Regions from separate parts of the Latilactobacillus parasakei genome, predicted to be linked through region 1. Evidence: predicted binding sites of a transcription regulator. Region 1 holds the regulator's gene; each other region holds the start of a gene.
What was found. The regulator NrdR, encoded in region 1, represses ribonucleotide reductase genes. The targets are predictions, from matches to a motif close to ACACNATATATNGTGT.
Positions count from the first base shown of each region.

Region 2: pnuC (nicotinamide riboside transporter PnuC) is a predicted target of NrdR. The motif match lies at 3,326-3,341, and genes of this name have one in related genera.
Region 3: ACPBEH_RS08210 (deoxynucleoside kinase) is a predicted target of NrdR. The motif match lies at 2,969-2,984, and genes of this name have one in related genera.

Region 1 is NZ_CP186861.1:2,110,935-2,116,139, forward strand. It holds gene polA (DNA polymerase I) at 1-1,130, shown strand, start outside; gene mutM (DNA-formamidopyrimidine glycosylase) at 1,142-1,978, shown strand; gene coaE (dephospho-CoA kinase) at 1,978-2,586, shown strand; gene nrdR (transcriptional regulator NrdR) at 3,012-3,485, shown strand; gene ACPBEH_RS10465 (replication initiation and membrane attachment family protein) at 3,503-4,882, shown strand; gene dnaI (primosomal protein DnaI) at 4,882-5,205, shown strand, end outside.
Region 2 is NZ_CP186861.1:98,187-103,391, forward strand. It holds gene ACPBEH_RS00465 (VIT1/CCC1 transporter family protein) at 1-370, opposite strand, end outside; gene ACPBEH_RS00470 (VIT1/CCC1 transporter family protein) at 431-1,111, opposite strand; gene ACPBEH_RS00475 (NAD(P)H-binding protein) at 1,286-1,924, shown strand; gene ACPBEH_RS00480 (MerR family transcriptional regulator) at 1,940-2,359, shown strand; gene ACPBEH_RS00485 (cupin domain-containing protein) at 2,378-2,791, shown strand; gene ACPBEH_RS00490 (carboxymuconolactone decarboxylase family protein) at 2,806-3,126, shown strand; gene pnuC (nicotinamide riboside transporter PnuC) at 3,431-4,189, shown strand; gene spxB (pyruvate oxidase) at 4,243-5,205, opposite strand, start outside.
Region 3 is NZ_CP186861.1:1,642,154-1,647,358, reverse strand. It holds gene serS (serine--tRNA ligase) at 1-946, opposite strand, end outside; gene ACPBEH_RS08215 (helix-turn-helix domain-containing protein) at 1,246-2,748, opposite strand; gene ACPBEH_RS08210 (deoxynucleoside kinase) at 3,031-3,693, shown strand; gene ACPBEH_RS08205 (helix-turn-helix domain-containing protein) at 3,760-5,205, opposite strand, start outside.

The sequences.
Region 1 (5,205 bases):
AAATGGGCTCGGAATTCAGCCAGACCTTGAAGATTTTGGAAGAAAAAGTTTACGCTGAAGCTGGCGAAACCTTCAACATTAACTCACCTAAGCAACTGGGCGTCATTTTATTTGAAAAAATGGGCTTACCAGTCATTAAGAAGACAAAGACGGGCTACTCAACCGCTGTCGATGTGCTTGAACAATTACGGCAGGATGCACCGATTGTTCAAACAATTTTGGATTATCGTCAAATCGCCAAGATTCAATCAACCTATGTTGAAGGGTTATTGAAATCAATTCATCAAGATAACAAAGTCCATACGCGTTATTTACAAACCTTGACGCAAACCGGTCGCTTATCGTCAGTTGATCCTAACCTACAAAACATTCCAGTTCGTTTGGCAGAGGGCCGCAAGATTCGCCAAGCCTTTGTTCCAAGCCATCCAGACTGGCAAATGTTTGCTTCTGATTACTCGCAAATCGAATTACGTGTATTGGCACACATCTCAGGGGATGCCAATATGCAAGAGGCCTTCAAAGAAGATCGGGATATTCATGCGAATACTGCGATGAAGATCTTTGGTTTAAATAGTGCTGATGAAGTGACACCAGATATGCGGCGCCAAGCTAAGGCTACGAATTTCGGGATTGTTTATGGGATTAGCGATTATGGTTTATCTCAAAATATTGGGATTTCACGGCAAGAAGCCAAACGCTTTATCGACGCTTATTTCGAACAATATCCGGGTGTCCAACAATTCATGGTCGATATTGTTAAAAAAGCGCGCGAAGAAGGCTATGTCGAAACGCTTTTCCACCGGCGTCGTTATTTACCAGATATTCACGCTAAGAACTTTAACCTTCGTTCTTTTGCAGAACGGACAGCGATGAATACGCCAATTCAAGGTAGTGCTGCGGATATTATCAAAGTGGCAATGATTTTAATGCAACAAGAATTGAAAAAGGCGAACTTACAAGCCAGAATGTTATTACAAGTACACGATGAATTGATTTTTGAAGCACCAACTGAAGAAATACCAATCTTACAAAAATTAGTCCCAAGTGTGATGGATTCAGCCGTTAAATTAGCGGTGCCATTGAAGGTCGAAAGTGGTTTTGGCCCAACTTGGTACGATATTAAGAAATAAGGTGACGGAAAATGCCTGAATTACCAGAAGTCGAAAATGTCCGCCGGGGACTTGAAACCTTAGCGGTTGGTAAAACTGTTTCAGCAATCGATATTCGCTGGTCGAAAATCATTGTTAATCCAGATGAAGTCTTTACTGCTGGATTAGTAGGCCAACAGATTACTGCTGTTGATCGGCGGGGGAAATATTTACTAATTCGTTTTGGAGAGCAGCTGACGGTTGTTAGCCATCTGCGAATGGAAGGTAAGTATGAAGTGGTTGCCAAGGAGGCACCGATTTCAAAACATACGCACGTAATTTTTGAATTCACGGATGGTCAACAAATGCGCTACTTAGACACGCGGAAGTTTGGCCGAATGCAGTTGATTGAAACCGGTCAGGAAAATACGGTAGCCGGGTTGAAGGACTTAGGTCCGGAACCAACACCAACGACCTTTTTAAAGGCGGACTTCTATCAACGGTTGCAAAAGCATCACAAAGCCATTAAGCCATTATTATTAGATCAAAAGGTTGTGACCGGCTTAGGTAATATCTACGTTGATGAGACGCTGTGGCTGAGTCATATTCATCCGGAAACACCAGCCAATGTTTTAACGCGTATTGAAACGGATCGCCTCCACGATGAGATTATCGCCGAATTAGAACTAGCGATTAATCATGGAGGGACGACGGTTAACACATTTTTGAACGCGATCGGTCATGCTGGCGCCTTCCAAGAAATGCTGCATGTTTACGGTAAAAAGGGGGTTCCTTGCGAACGATGTGGGACACCAATCGAGAAGATTAAAGTGGCACAACGGGGGACGCATTTTTGTCCAAAGTGTCAGATTAAAAGGGATGCAAAATAATGACTTATTTCTTAGGCCTAACCGGTGGTATTGCTACCGGTAAAACAACGGTTTCTCAAATGCTGGCCCAACAAGGAGTGCCTATTATTGATGGGGATCAAATCGCACACCAAGTGTTGGCGAATAATCAAAGCGTTCAAGCGCAAATCCAAGCCACTTTTGGCGAGCAGTTTGTGCAAAACGGTCAGGTTGATCGGGCGGCTTTGGGTAAATTGGTCTTTGGTAATCAAGCCGCATTAGCACAACTCAACGCGATTACCGCACCCATCATTCGGGAAACGATTATGGCCGAGATGGCCGCGGCTAAAGCGCATCAAGAACCGCTAGTCATTTTGGATTTACCGTTGTTGTATGAACAGCACTACGAAATGGTTTGCGACGGGGTGATGGTCGTTTATTTACCAGTTGAAAAGCAATTAGCGCGATTGATGGCGCGGAATCAATTAAGTCGCGAAGATGCTTTGAAACGGATTAACAGTCAAGCATCATTGACTGAAAAACGCGACAGAGCAGATTTTGTGATTGATAACCAAGGTTCACTGGCTCAATTGGAAGCCCAATTAAAGACAGTTTTGGAAGGAGTGTGTCATAAGTCGGGTATGACCTGAGGATTAACACAGAATGGCGAATGATTGCTGCAAGCAATCGTTTGACATTCAGGGTTAACCGGAAGGATATGACTTATAGGACACGTTTATACCATCAATATTCGGATATCGAAAAGGAGCTGAAGACAAAATTACTTTTGTCTCAGCTCCTTTTTTGGCCTACTTACACTACGCAGCAAATGTGAAAAAGTAACCCAGTGCGAAATCAATCTGAAACGTGGACTACCAACCTGATTCCTGCGGTTAGCGATGTTAGTCAAACAACCGATTGCATCGGTTATTCGCCTAACACTGCTAATCCTCAGAATCAACCCGGTTGGTAGACCACTCTGTTGCATGTCATGTTATAATATTGTTATACTATCTGTTTAGAATAGTAAAATACAATTAATATTCCTTAAATTAAAAGATAAGAAGGTGTCTTTATGCTATGTCCACATTGCCATCAAAATAGTTCACGGGTAATTGATAGTCGACCAACAGATGAAGGACGCGTTATTCGGCGTCGTCGCGAATGCGAAAATTGTCAATTCCGGTTTACAACTTTTGAAAGGGTGGAGCAAACACCGTTATTAGTTATTAAGAAAAATGGAACGCGCGAAGAGTTTAACCGGGATAAATTATTGCGTGGTTTAATTCGGGCTGCTGAAAAGCGGCCCGTTACGATGGAACAAATGACTGAAATTGTTGATGAAGTTGAAAATAAAATCAGAGCATTAGGCGAAAACGAAGTGTCGTCACAAGCTGTCGGTGAATATGTCATGGCTGTCTTACCAGGCGTCGACGAGATTGCTTACATTCGTTTTGCTAGTGTCTACCGTCAATTTAAAGACATGAATGTCTTTATGGCGGAATTACAAGAAATGATGAAAAAAGAAAAGGCTAAAGACCAAGATTAGTCGAAAGGAGTTAGTGGATGTCAGACGCATTTGATTATTTAAGTCCTAAAGATGGGTTTATGGTGACAAAAGCTAACTATTTGAGCGATTTTGATCAAACAGTCGTCACCTATTTATACCAACCACTGATGGGGGCTGTCGCGTACAGTCTCTATCTTTTGTTATGGAGCCAATCAACCCAGGCTAAAAGTCAAACGACTTTCCAAACGCATGCAACCTTGTTGAATTTATTAGGGGTCGATTTGCCAGCTTTTTATGATGCGCGTAATAAGTTAGAAGCGTTGGGCTTAATGCGGACTTATCAAAAAAATAATAATACGGGCCGCAATCTGGTGTACGAATTATACGCACCGATGCAGCCGCATATTTTCTTCAATGATGATTTATTGAGTGTTATTTTATATGAATCAGTCGGTGAGAAGCGGTTTATTGAATTGAGAGAGCATTTTAAACTACAACCAGTGCGTTCTAAGGAATACGAAGAGGTTACGAAGAACTTCTTGACGGTTTTCCACGTTCAAAATGATCATTTAACAACGGCGCCTACGGCAGTTGCTGAGGCGCAAAGTACGTATCAACAAAAAAAGGCGCAAAAACCAAGTTTCACGTCAGTTGAGTTGCGCACTTTTGATTGGGCTTTGTTGCAAGAAGTGGTTGCACAGAACCAAATCGATACGGATGAAATTTTACGTAATGAGCAACGATTATTTAATTTGCATTATTTCTATGGATTAGACGAAATGGAGCTAGGACGCTTAATCGGCCTTACCATGGATGTTGCTGATAGTCGGGTCAATATGGATGCGTTAGAACAAAATGTTTTGAATAATTATACGCGTCGGCATAGTGTTCAAAATAACAGCGAACAACCGGCTAAGAAGCCACTCGAGGTCCTACAAAAAGAATGGCAACAAGCCGGCTTTAACGAAAAAGAGATGCAATGGTTAACCGAAAGTCAGCAGTATTTGCCAGTGGATTACTTAGAATATCTCAAGCAAAAAAATCACGGCTTTGTGGCGAAAAATGAAATTCGCGCATTACGGGACTTGCAAAATCGTTATATTTTCAACAACGATGTTTTAAATATTTTAGTGGTTTATATTATTAGCCAGTATGAGGGCTTAACACAAGCTTTGTTGGATCGGATTGCTAACCAATGGGCGCAACAAGGTGTTAAGACGCCAGCTGATGCCATTTTACAAATCCGTGATTTCCAAACTAAACAAGAAACGAAACAAACTAAACGACAACCGCGCTATCAAGCCAAGACCAAGCAGGAAACTGTGCCTAAATGGGCTAAGTCTGATTATCAAGCGCCACAAACCACATCAAGTAAGGCGGATCAGCAAGAAATTGATCAATTACTCAAGAAAATCCGTGAAGGGCGGGAATCATAATGGAAAATATGGGCAAAGATTTAACCGACTATATGAACCGGCAACGCCTGAATCAGCGCTTTAATAAATTAGTTGAAGAAGCCTTACAAGATCCTGATGTGCAGGCCTTTATTCAGGCTAATCAGGCCGCCCTATCACAAGAAACAGTGGCGCGCAGTGCCGCTAAAATCTATGAATACGTCAATGAAAAAAAGAAAGTTTTAAACGGTGAAACAACGCTGGCACCAGGCTACGCGCCTAAGTTGGTGTTGAGTAACCACTTTATCGATGTTAGTTATGAACCAACGGCGGATCTAGTTCAAAAGCGGGCACAAGCTGAATTG
Region 2 (5,205 bases), 250 kb from region 1:
CTAGTGAGGTTTCTGGTGTAACGCCTTTTGATTCGTAGAAGGATTGCACCTCTTTGATTTGGCCTTCCTTATCATGAATTAAGCGTTGCTGTTCAATAGCAACGGCGGCCTTTTCAGTATCGCTTTGAGAACTAACGGAGGCATATTCGCCAGCGGCCATTGAAAAGGCACAGGCTAGTAGGTCTGCTAAGCCAGCGATAAAAATCGTGAAATTATTAGTTGTGGCGGCGGCAACACTAAAAAGTACGCCAACGACGGTTAAAATCCCGTCATTGGAACCTAAAACACCAGCCCGTAATGTATTCATTTTTTCTTCCATTGTTTGGTGGGGCTTTTCAACTGAAGGGGCAGTTGTTTTTGAAATCGACATAGAAAAGGATCCTTTCGAGAAAAAATAATTGTGTGTTTTAAAAATCAGCTAGGCAAGCGTTTATTGTTTGAACAGTGTTCCAATTGCGTAAGTGACAATCATTGTTAATAAACCAGAGATAACGTTTCTAATAATGGCTTTGGGCCGATTGGCTTTACCGAGGGCAGCGGCACTATAACCAGTAATGGCTAGGGCAATCATCACCGCGATGATAGTTGCGATAACGCTAATACGATTAGGGAAAAGGGTAATTGCTGCTAGTGGCAAAATAGAGCCAATCGGAAATGAAATAAATGAGGCAATCGCAGCTGCGTAAGGATTCGTGAAAGCGTTGGGTAAAAAGCCGTATTTTTCTCGGATAACAGTTGTTAGGGGATCAGCCGTCATCATTTCTTGGGTGGCTTTCGTCGCTAATTCTGGGGCAATACCCGTTTTAATGTATTTTTGACGGACAAAGGCGCTTTGTGATTCATAATTACTTTTGAGATTGAGTTGTGTATTGAAAATTGCCATTTCTTGCGCATCTTTTTGCGTGCTGACCGAAACGTATTCGCCCATTGCCATTGAGATAGTACCGGCTAACATACCGGCAATCCCTGAGATAAAAATGGCGAAGTGATTGCTAGTGGCACCGGCAACCCCAATTACAATACCAGCAACGGAAAGAATGCCGTCGTTGGCACCCATCACACTAGCCCGCATAACATTAATTTTTTGAGCAAGAGATAATTTCTTAGTCACAATGAAGCCTCCAATAACCTTTATTACTTTATAATTATTATAAACTACGTCTTGTGATACTTCAACCGATTACTTTTAAATTGTGCAAAATTGAAATGTTATTTAAAAATAAGCTTGCCTTATAGTCCACTAGAAGGTGTATTCTACAGTTACTGAAGCAAAGGAGTGTCAATCATGAGTAAAATATTAGTATTAGGTGCGGCAGGCCAAGTCGCACAGCTGGTCATTCAAGAATTATTAGCAGCTAAGCAACACGATTTAGTTTTATATTTACGGCATTCCGAACGGTTGGCCACTTTAAAAACAAATCCGCATGTGACAATTATCGAAGGCGATGTTTTAGATCAATCGCGATTAACGTCAGCCTTGAAGGGGATTGATATTATCTATGCTAATTTAGGTGGCAAATTTGAACCCTTAATGAAGACTGTTGTTCAAGCGATGACTGCGACCGGTGTCAAACGGTTGATTTATATCAGTGGGTTGGGTCTTTATCATGAAGTACCGGGCGAATTTGGTGCGTGGAATGAACGCGCTGTAGGTCACGATGTCATGGAAGATACACGTAGAGCGGCAACAATCGTTGAACAATCGCCATTAGATTACACAATTTTACGGTGTGCTTATATGACAGATGAACCGATTGTTGATTATGAATTAACGGAAAAAGGCACACCATTTAAAGGAACGATTATTTCACGACAAAGTATCGCCAAGGTGGTGGTAGATTTAATTAATCAACCAACCCTTGGTATTCGCGCAAGTTGGGGGATTAATCAGCCCAATACGGACGGCAATCGACCAGCTTATTAAAAGGAGGCGTCTATTTTGGCAGAAAAACATTATAAAATTGGTGAGTTTGCGGCCCTAGTGGGGTTATCAACCTACACGTTACGTTATTATGAAGAACAAGGCTTAATCAAACCGCAACGGGATGCAGCCGGGTTACGCTATTACACATTAGAGGATGTGAAATGGGTCGGTTTTATCCTCCATCTAAAAGGGACCGGGATGCGGATTACCGAATTACAGAACTATGTTGAACTGCGAGCTCAAGGTGATCCAACGATTGAGGCGCGCAAGGCGCTATTGCAGCAGGTTAAAGCACGGGCCGAAGCCGAGGTCGCTGAATTACAAGCTAATTTGGCGATTATGGGGCATAAAATTGATTGGTATGATGGCAAATTAGACCAGTCGATAGATCAATCAGAAAGCTTTGAGACCTATTTACAACGATTTGAATCATAATAAAGTGAGGTTATTAAAATGGTTAAAAATGAACAATTAAAAACAGAACAATTATTTACAGTGGGTGAACCAAATGTGGCTTACCAAGACTTCTTTGTTGGGCAAAGTTATTTATCAATGTTGGTTAACGAACCAGATGTGAATGCTAATGTTGGCAATGTCACGTTTGAACCAGGTTGTCGCAATAACTGGCACATTCATCATGATGGTTATCAAATTTTGTTAGTCACTGGTGGTGAAGGCTGGTATCAAGAAGCTGGTGAAGCAGCGCAACATTTGGTGCCTGGTGATGTGATTGTCACTAAAGACGGCATTAAGCATTGGCATGGTGCCACTAAGGACAGTTGGTTTAGCCACATCGCAATTACAGCTGGGACGCCTGAATGGCTAGAAGCTGTTTCCGATACCGATTATGATGCATTAACAAACTAAAGGGAGGTTTTAAAATGGCAAAAAAACAAACGGCAGGCCGCGATTTATTGGGTGACTTTGCACCTAAGTTCGCTGAATTAAATGATGATGTTTTATTTGGGCAAGTCTGGTCACGAGAAGCAGAACTACCGGCGCACCAACGTAGTTTAATTACAATTAGTGCGTTAATTTCAGGTGGTAATTTTGAACAGCTGCCAGCACATCTGAAAATCGGTAAGGACAATGGCATTACCGAGGCAGAAATTGTCGAAGTCATTACGCACCTGGCCTTTTATGTCGGCTGGCCAAAAGCTTGGTCGGCAATGAACGCCGCTAAAGCAATTTATCGGGCTTAAAAAAGTATTTAAAAAGTGTCGCTCAATTTAATTTGAGCGACACTTTTTTTGAGTGAATTGCTAAGGTGGGTAACTATCTTTTTTAATTGGCCTAGTTCAGCGCTTGCATTAGCGTGCTAACGGGCATCTTAGAAATCACAGTTTGAGAGCTACCATATTTTAAATTAAATACAAGAGTTTAAATTTTAAAAGCCTGCGTGTACTATATATAGTGTTGTTAATTTGTTTTATACACCAATATATAGGAAACGGTGTTGACAATCCGAATAAATAACTAATTTGAGATGAAGAGGGTTTTTGATCAATGCAAGATAGTCGTGCAATCGCCAGTGTATTTAATCCAAAGTGGTATATCCAACAAATGAAGGGCTGGACAACAGCTAGTTATGGCTTATTAATGTTTGGTTTGGGGTTTATTTTAGCTGCCACAGTTTCAGGTGGACCCATTAATAGTGTTTCAATTTTAACGATGTTTGCGGGCATGTTAGGTTTTACATGTACGATTAGTATCACTAATACAAAACCCTTAAATGGTGTTTTTGGGATTATTTCTGCGTTAATCTACATTATTGTGGCTTACAACGCTAAAAACTATAATGATATGTTATTACAAACGGTCTACATTATTATGTTAGATATTCCGGTCTTATTGATGCCAGATTGGGCACAAAATGTCGACAAAAAAGTCCGTGGTCTTGCGAGTCGTGGTAAGGGTCTTCGTAACTGGGTACTGACGTTATTATTCTTCGCTGCTTCAGTAGGGTTGTTATATCTCTGGGAAAGTCATATGACAGATAGCCCACGGCCGTTGATTGATAGTGTTGCCGCTTCGGTTGGCTTTACTGGTGCGTTATTGACAACGTTACGTTTCAAGGAAAGTTACTACTTCTGGTTTATCCAAAGTATTGTCTCAATTACTTTATGGGGTATTACAGCAATGCAAGGTGGTTCTAACTGGGTTTTATTCTTCACGTACATCTTGTACTTATCAAACGATTTAGTGTCATTTTTCGATAAGAATGTTGTTTGGTTCCATCCAAAAGAAACGATTACTGAAAATTAAAGCATCAAAAAAGCATCCTAACACGCGTTAGGATGCTTTTTAATTTGAAAATATTAGAGTTCAACGCCATTTTCTGCAAATAACTCTGGCAATGTTTTAAGTGATTGACCATCGTATTCTGCAAAGAAATCAGCGACGCTGTATTCTTTGCCGGCAGGACGAGAAGCATCATAGCTTGCGCTAATTGATTCTGTTAGCTTGCCATCTTTGATAGTTAATTCTAATTCTTCAACAGGGATACTACGTTTGTCAGTAATTTTAGCATCGATTAAGAATGGGCGACCTGCTTTTGTGACTTCAAGGGCTTTGTCAAAAGCGGCAGGTAATTCTTTAGAAGAACGAACTGTGATTGATTCAACGCCCATTGCTTGAGCAATCATTGCGAAGTCTTGATCTTCGATGAAGATTCCTGAGTAATCCATTGGTAAATCATCTTGTTCACTCTTAATGAAGTTTAATGAGGCATTAGAAGTGATGATATTGATGATTGGCAATTGATATTTCTTTTCGGTAATTAAATCTTGCATCACCATTGAAAAGGCACCATCACCAGCAATATTGAAGACTTGACGGTCTGGGTAGCTGAGTTGACCAGCTAAGGCACCAGGGACACCTGAGCCCATTGAAGCAAAGAGGGCTGAAATCACCCATTTATTCTTAGGTGTTAAGTTTAAGTGGCGGAAACTATTGATAATATTATCACCAACGTCGATTGAGAAGACAGCATCTGGTTCAGCAATCCGGTTGATTTCTTTATAGATTGGTTCAAATTCAAGTGGATCAGATGGCCGGTTGGTTAAGTCATCAAGATAAGCTTGCCAGTTCTTCATGTCAGCAACAGCAGCTTTGAAGAATGGACTTGGTGCAGCAGCTTGACTACGCGCAATTACTTTTTCAACAAAAGTGGTTGCATCTGACCAGATACCAAAGTCTAAGAAATGATGACGGCCAAATTGTGCTTCATCGTTATCGATTTGGATGAACTTGAAGTCATGTGTCCGGTAAATTAAGTTGGC
Region 3 (5,205 bases), 470 kb from region 1:
AGTTCAATGCTTTTAAGATATTTTCAGCATCGTTAGTCATTTTTTCTAATTCATTAAATGATTCTTCTGGTTTTGTAAATTTCACCATTTCAACTTTGTTAAATTGGTGCATCCGGATTAAACCACGCGTATCACGGCCGGCACTCCCAGCTTCTGAACGGAAGGCCGGTGATAAGGCTGTGAAATAGATTGGTAATTGTGCGCCATCTAAGATTTCATCACGGTAGAAGTTTGTCAATGGTACTTCGGCAGTTGGAATCAAGGTCATTGGTTCGCCTTCGTTAGTCATTGTGTAAACATCTTCCGTAAACTTAGGAAATTGGCCAGTCCCAAACATTGATTCGCCATTAACCAAGTAAGGTGTAATCATTTCTTCATAGCCTTCTTTGGCATGTTGATCCAACATAAAGTTATAAACGGCCCGTTCGAGACGTGCGCCAGCACCCTTGTAATAAACGAAACGACTTCCTGAAACTTTAGCAGCACGTTCGAAATCTAAAATACCAAGCTTTTCACCGATATCCCAGTGTGCTAATGGTTCGAAATCAAATTCACGTGGTGTTGACCATTTACGTTCTTCACGGCTGAAGCTTTCATCCAAGCCAACTGGTGCTGAATCATCAGGGAAGTTAGGTAAGCGAACCAAAATATAGTCCACTTTTTCCTTTACTTCAGCTAATTGTGCATCTAATTCTTTGATTTCTGCACCGACGTTCTTCATCGCAGCGATTTGTTCAGTTGCATCTTCCTTATTGCGTTTAGCAACAGCGATTGCTTCTGAAGCAGCGTTTCTATTTTTCTTCAATTCTTCGGTTTGGACGATTAAAGCGCGGCGTTTTTCATCTAAGGCAACTACCTCATCGATTTCTGCAGCATCAATGCCGCGAGTCGCTAATTTATCCTTTGCCCATTGGACATTTTCCCGAATTACTCTGATATCTAACATAGCACTCTCTCCTTTTTATAGATAATAATCAACAAAAAAAGCCTTCTCATCCCCTAAATTGGGACGAAAAGACTTCACATTCGCGGTACCACCCAAGTTCACTGATTACCAAATAACCAGTGCCCTTCATTGCTGATAACGGTCAGGTGCCGTGTAGTTGTTCACTACCCACTATTACGCTGGAATACTGGATTCAATACCTTCCACCAACCGGTATCTCTCTGTCAATCCATATAGGCGCTTATTCACGTGTTTATCTCTTGCATTAAGAATAACCTATTTAGCCATTAAATTCAATCTTAATCCGCTGACTTTTGTAACCAAAGTTCTCTCAATAAGCCATATAAACGACCATAATGATCGCTGTCTGCGTTTTGATTCCACTTAAACATCACTGCATTCGAGTTAACCTTATTGGCTAACGAGATACTTGACGTTGTGATGACTAGATCGGCATCAGCCAAATCAGCATCGTCGTGCGTCACTGTCACGTAACGAATATTCTTCAAAGCCATCATTAAATCAAAATAGCCTAAAAATGATTGTTCTGATACTAAGACGACCTTCACTGGGTTAGTAGGTGCCACTCGTTGAACAACTTGACGCAAGACATTATAAAGCCCACTAACAATTTGATCGCGTAAATCGCTGATAAAATCTAATTGCTTGTCCAAAAGTAAGTAATCGACCGTATCTTCAATATCTTGTTTTAAAACGGGGTTATCCCTTAAGCGTGTGTAATCGTCCATTAAATGGTTCGCCATAATCGACATCACATCTTGTTTAAACATATAGATTGTCATGACAGTTGCCATTAATGTCTGAACTAACCCTTGATAATCTTCCTCATCCAGGTTCAAATGTTCTTCAAGATTAATTGGGACCTTAGCCATGAAATCCATTACGAATTTATGGGTCTTAGGAATATAGCGTTCATAACGATCTTCATAAGATGGCATATACTGATTATTCCCTTGTAACAAGATGGGCCCAAAGTTCATCAAGTCATAAAGATTGAAGGATTCAGCCATTGCCTCTTCCATCGTCATCTGAGCCATTGCGTTCTTAATAATTAACGCTGGCCCAATGAACGGTTGGTTAATATACGCTTTAATCATATTGGGGACTGGGTACCGCAACAGATTTTCTTCGGTAGGTCCTTGAATATAGTGCCGTTGCGCAATCCGATAATACATTGTCACAACTAAGTACGCACCCAATTCACGGGTTAAAACATTTGGTTTTGCCAATTGGAACCGTTCGATTGCTAAATCAAACGCCTTTAAGGCATCCAATCGATCAATCGTTTCAAAAGGCCAAGTGTGCCCATCCGTCGCTAACCAGAATAAAATGGTGAGGACTAAACGAATCTTATTTTCATCACCTTCTAGGCGAATTGGATCGTAATACATGCGGATATCAAATGACCGGATTAAATCCCGAACACCCTTCAAATGTCGCAATGCGGTTGCTTTACTGATATCATGTGCTGTCCAAAATTCTTCGAACGTCACTTCTTCACCCTTCAACAAGATGTTTACAAAATCAAAAACATCTGATTGATTCACTAAATGATAGTGATAGGCATCTAGTGGGACGCTAAATAATCTTTGAATATCTTCAGTGTCTTCACCGATAACTTCTTTTAAATCAGCAACGATACTCATATAGGTATTATATAGACTACCGTAAGTCCGGTTTAACAAGGCGGCGACCTGTTTTAAATTAACGTCGTCGACCAATGGTTCATTTTTTCGAGATAATGCAATTCTTTTTTTGACGGGTAATTCATCCCGTTTCAAGCTCGCGATATCCAACAACAGACCATATTTATCATTTTCAGCCTGTGTTAAAAAATACTGTCATTTCTATTCAACTGACTAACCTCCCGGAAAGTATCTATAATGGGCAATTTATTTTACCATTAATGACTTCGCAATGAAACCATACCTCCCCTTGATAAACAAGCGTTGCTTTTTACGCTAAAAATGCTAGAATATTTAAGTGACGTTTGGTGATTAAACACCACATGTTGTATATCAATAACATTTAAAACACATTTTATAGTCAAAAGAGGGAGACTGATGACATTGCTCGTACTTGCTGGCACAATTGGTGCAGGAAAAACTAGTTTAACAAAATATTTATCTGATCATTTAGGAACGGAAGCTTTTTATGAATCCGTTGATGATAATGAAGTATTACCTTTATTTTATAAAGATCCTACTAAATACGCTTTTTTACTCCAAATCTATTTCTTAAATAAACGATTTGATAGTATCAAGCAAGCTTACACAGATGATAACAACATCTTGGATCGCTCAATCTTCGAAGATTCATTACTCTTCCACTTGAACGCTGACCTCGGTCGTGCCACAGCAACTGAAGTGCGCGTTTACGACGAATTGTTAGCCAACATGATGCAAGAATTACCATTTGCCGCCCACAAGAAACGTCCTGATTTATTAATCCATGTCCGCGTTAGTTTCGAAACAATGCTTTCACGGATTCAAAAACGTGGTCGTTCTTATGAACAACTAGAAGCCGATCCAACCCTCTACGACTATTACAAAGAATTGAACAGCCGTTACGATGCTTGGTACGATGCCTATGATGAAAGTCCTAAAATGCAAATCGACGGCGACGTATTAGACTTCGTTGAAAACGAAGCAGATCGTAAAAAAGTCATCGACATGATCGACCAACGGGTTAAAGAATTAAACGAACAACAAGCTAAAGCAATCTAAATCTAATTAAAAAAGGCCTGGATAAATTATTATCCAGGCCTTTTTTGCATACAAATGTGTACGTTATCAATTGAGCTCAGATTTTTCTAGATGTGATTTTTGAATCCATAATTCGTGGACAATGCCGTATAAGCGCGCATAGTGATCGCTATTAGCGTTCAAGCGCCAAACAAATGGCACTGCTTCTGGGTTGGTATATTCTGGCAAGGCGATGCTGGCTGTTGTAACCACTAGATCAGCATCTCGCAATGCTTCATCACTAGTGCTGACGTCAACATATTGGATGTTCTCTAAAGCAGCCAAGATATCCATGTAGCCCAAGTAATCTTGTTCGACTACCAAAGCAACCTTCACTCGATTAGTCGGACGATATTGCTGAATCAGTTGCCGCACCAAATTATAGTACGCTTTCACGAGTGCATCCCGATTAGGTTCAAATAATCGAAACTCAGGTTCAAATAAGAGATAATCAACCGTCTGACTGATATCAGCTCGTAATCGTTCGTTAGGCCGCAATAATTTTAACCGTTCCATTAACTGATGAGATGCGACTGATGTCATATCATTTCCCAGCACATGAATATTAGTCGTGACCACAAACAAGGCATTTTGTAACTCGTGATAAATCTTATCCGAAATCTTCAAATAATGCTGAATATCAATTGGCGTTCGTTCCAGGAAGTGTGTAACAAATTGATAGACCTCAGAAACATAACGTTCATAGATTTTACATTCCGTAATATCAAAACGTTCTTTGGATTTCAGCGGCATTGGACCATATTTTAAAATGAAATATAACCCTGCTGATTCGGCTCGACATTGCGCAGGTGATAGTTGCGCCAACGTTGCACGAAGATCAATTGAATCTTGCGTAAAATCAGCCACTAAATAAGCATTGGTTAAATCAGGATAAGGATAGCGAATAATCGACATTCGATCATCTTCTTCGATAACCTTCCCTTGCATTACCCGATAATATGAAACGGCAATCATGTAGGACCCAATTTCGCGTGTCAATAGATTAGGTGCCTCTAGTTGATAGGCCTTGACCGCATAATCAAAGGCTTCATGGGCCATTTGCTGGTCAACTTCATCAAATACCCAAGTATGACCACCGGCTGCCAACCAGTATAAAGTTACCAAGGCGATTCGAATCGCCTTTTCATCACCTTCTAAGTGAATCGGATCATAAGCAATTCGGACGTTAAAAGCTCGGATTAAATCACGCACCTGCTTCAAATGGCGCAAGACCGTCGCCTTACTACTTTGATGTTTCTCCCAAAACGATTGGAATGATACATTGCCACCATGTAATAAAATTTGGACAAAATCATAGACATCCGAATTTTTCACCATGTAAAAATGATAGGCATCACTCGGTACCTTAAAGAGTTGACGAGCATCATCAGTATCGGTCCCTAAGACCGCCTGTAAGTCGCCCACCATACTCATGTACATATTATATAAACTACCGTAGTTGCGATCTAAGAGCGCCGCAACCTGTTTTAAATT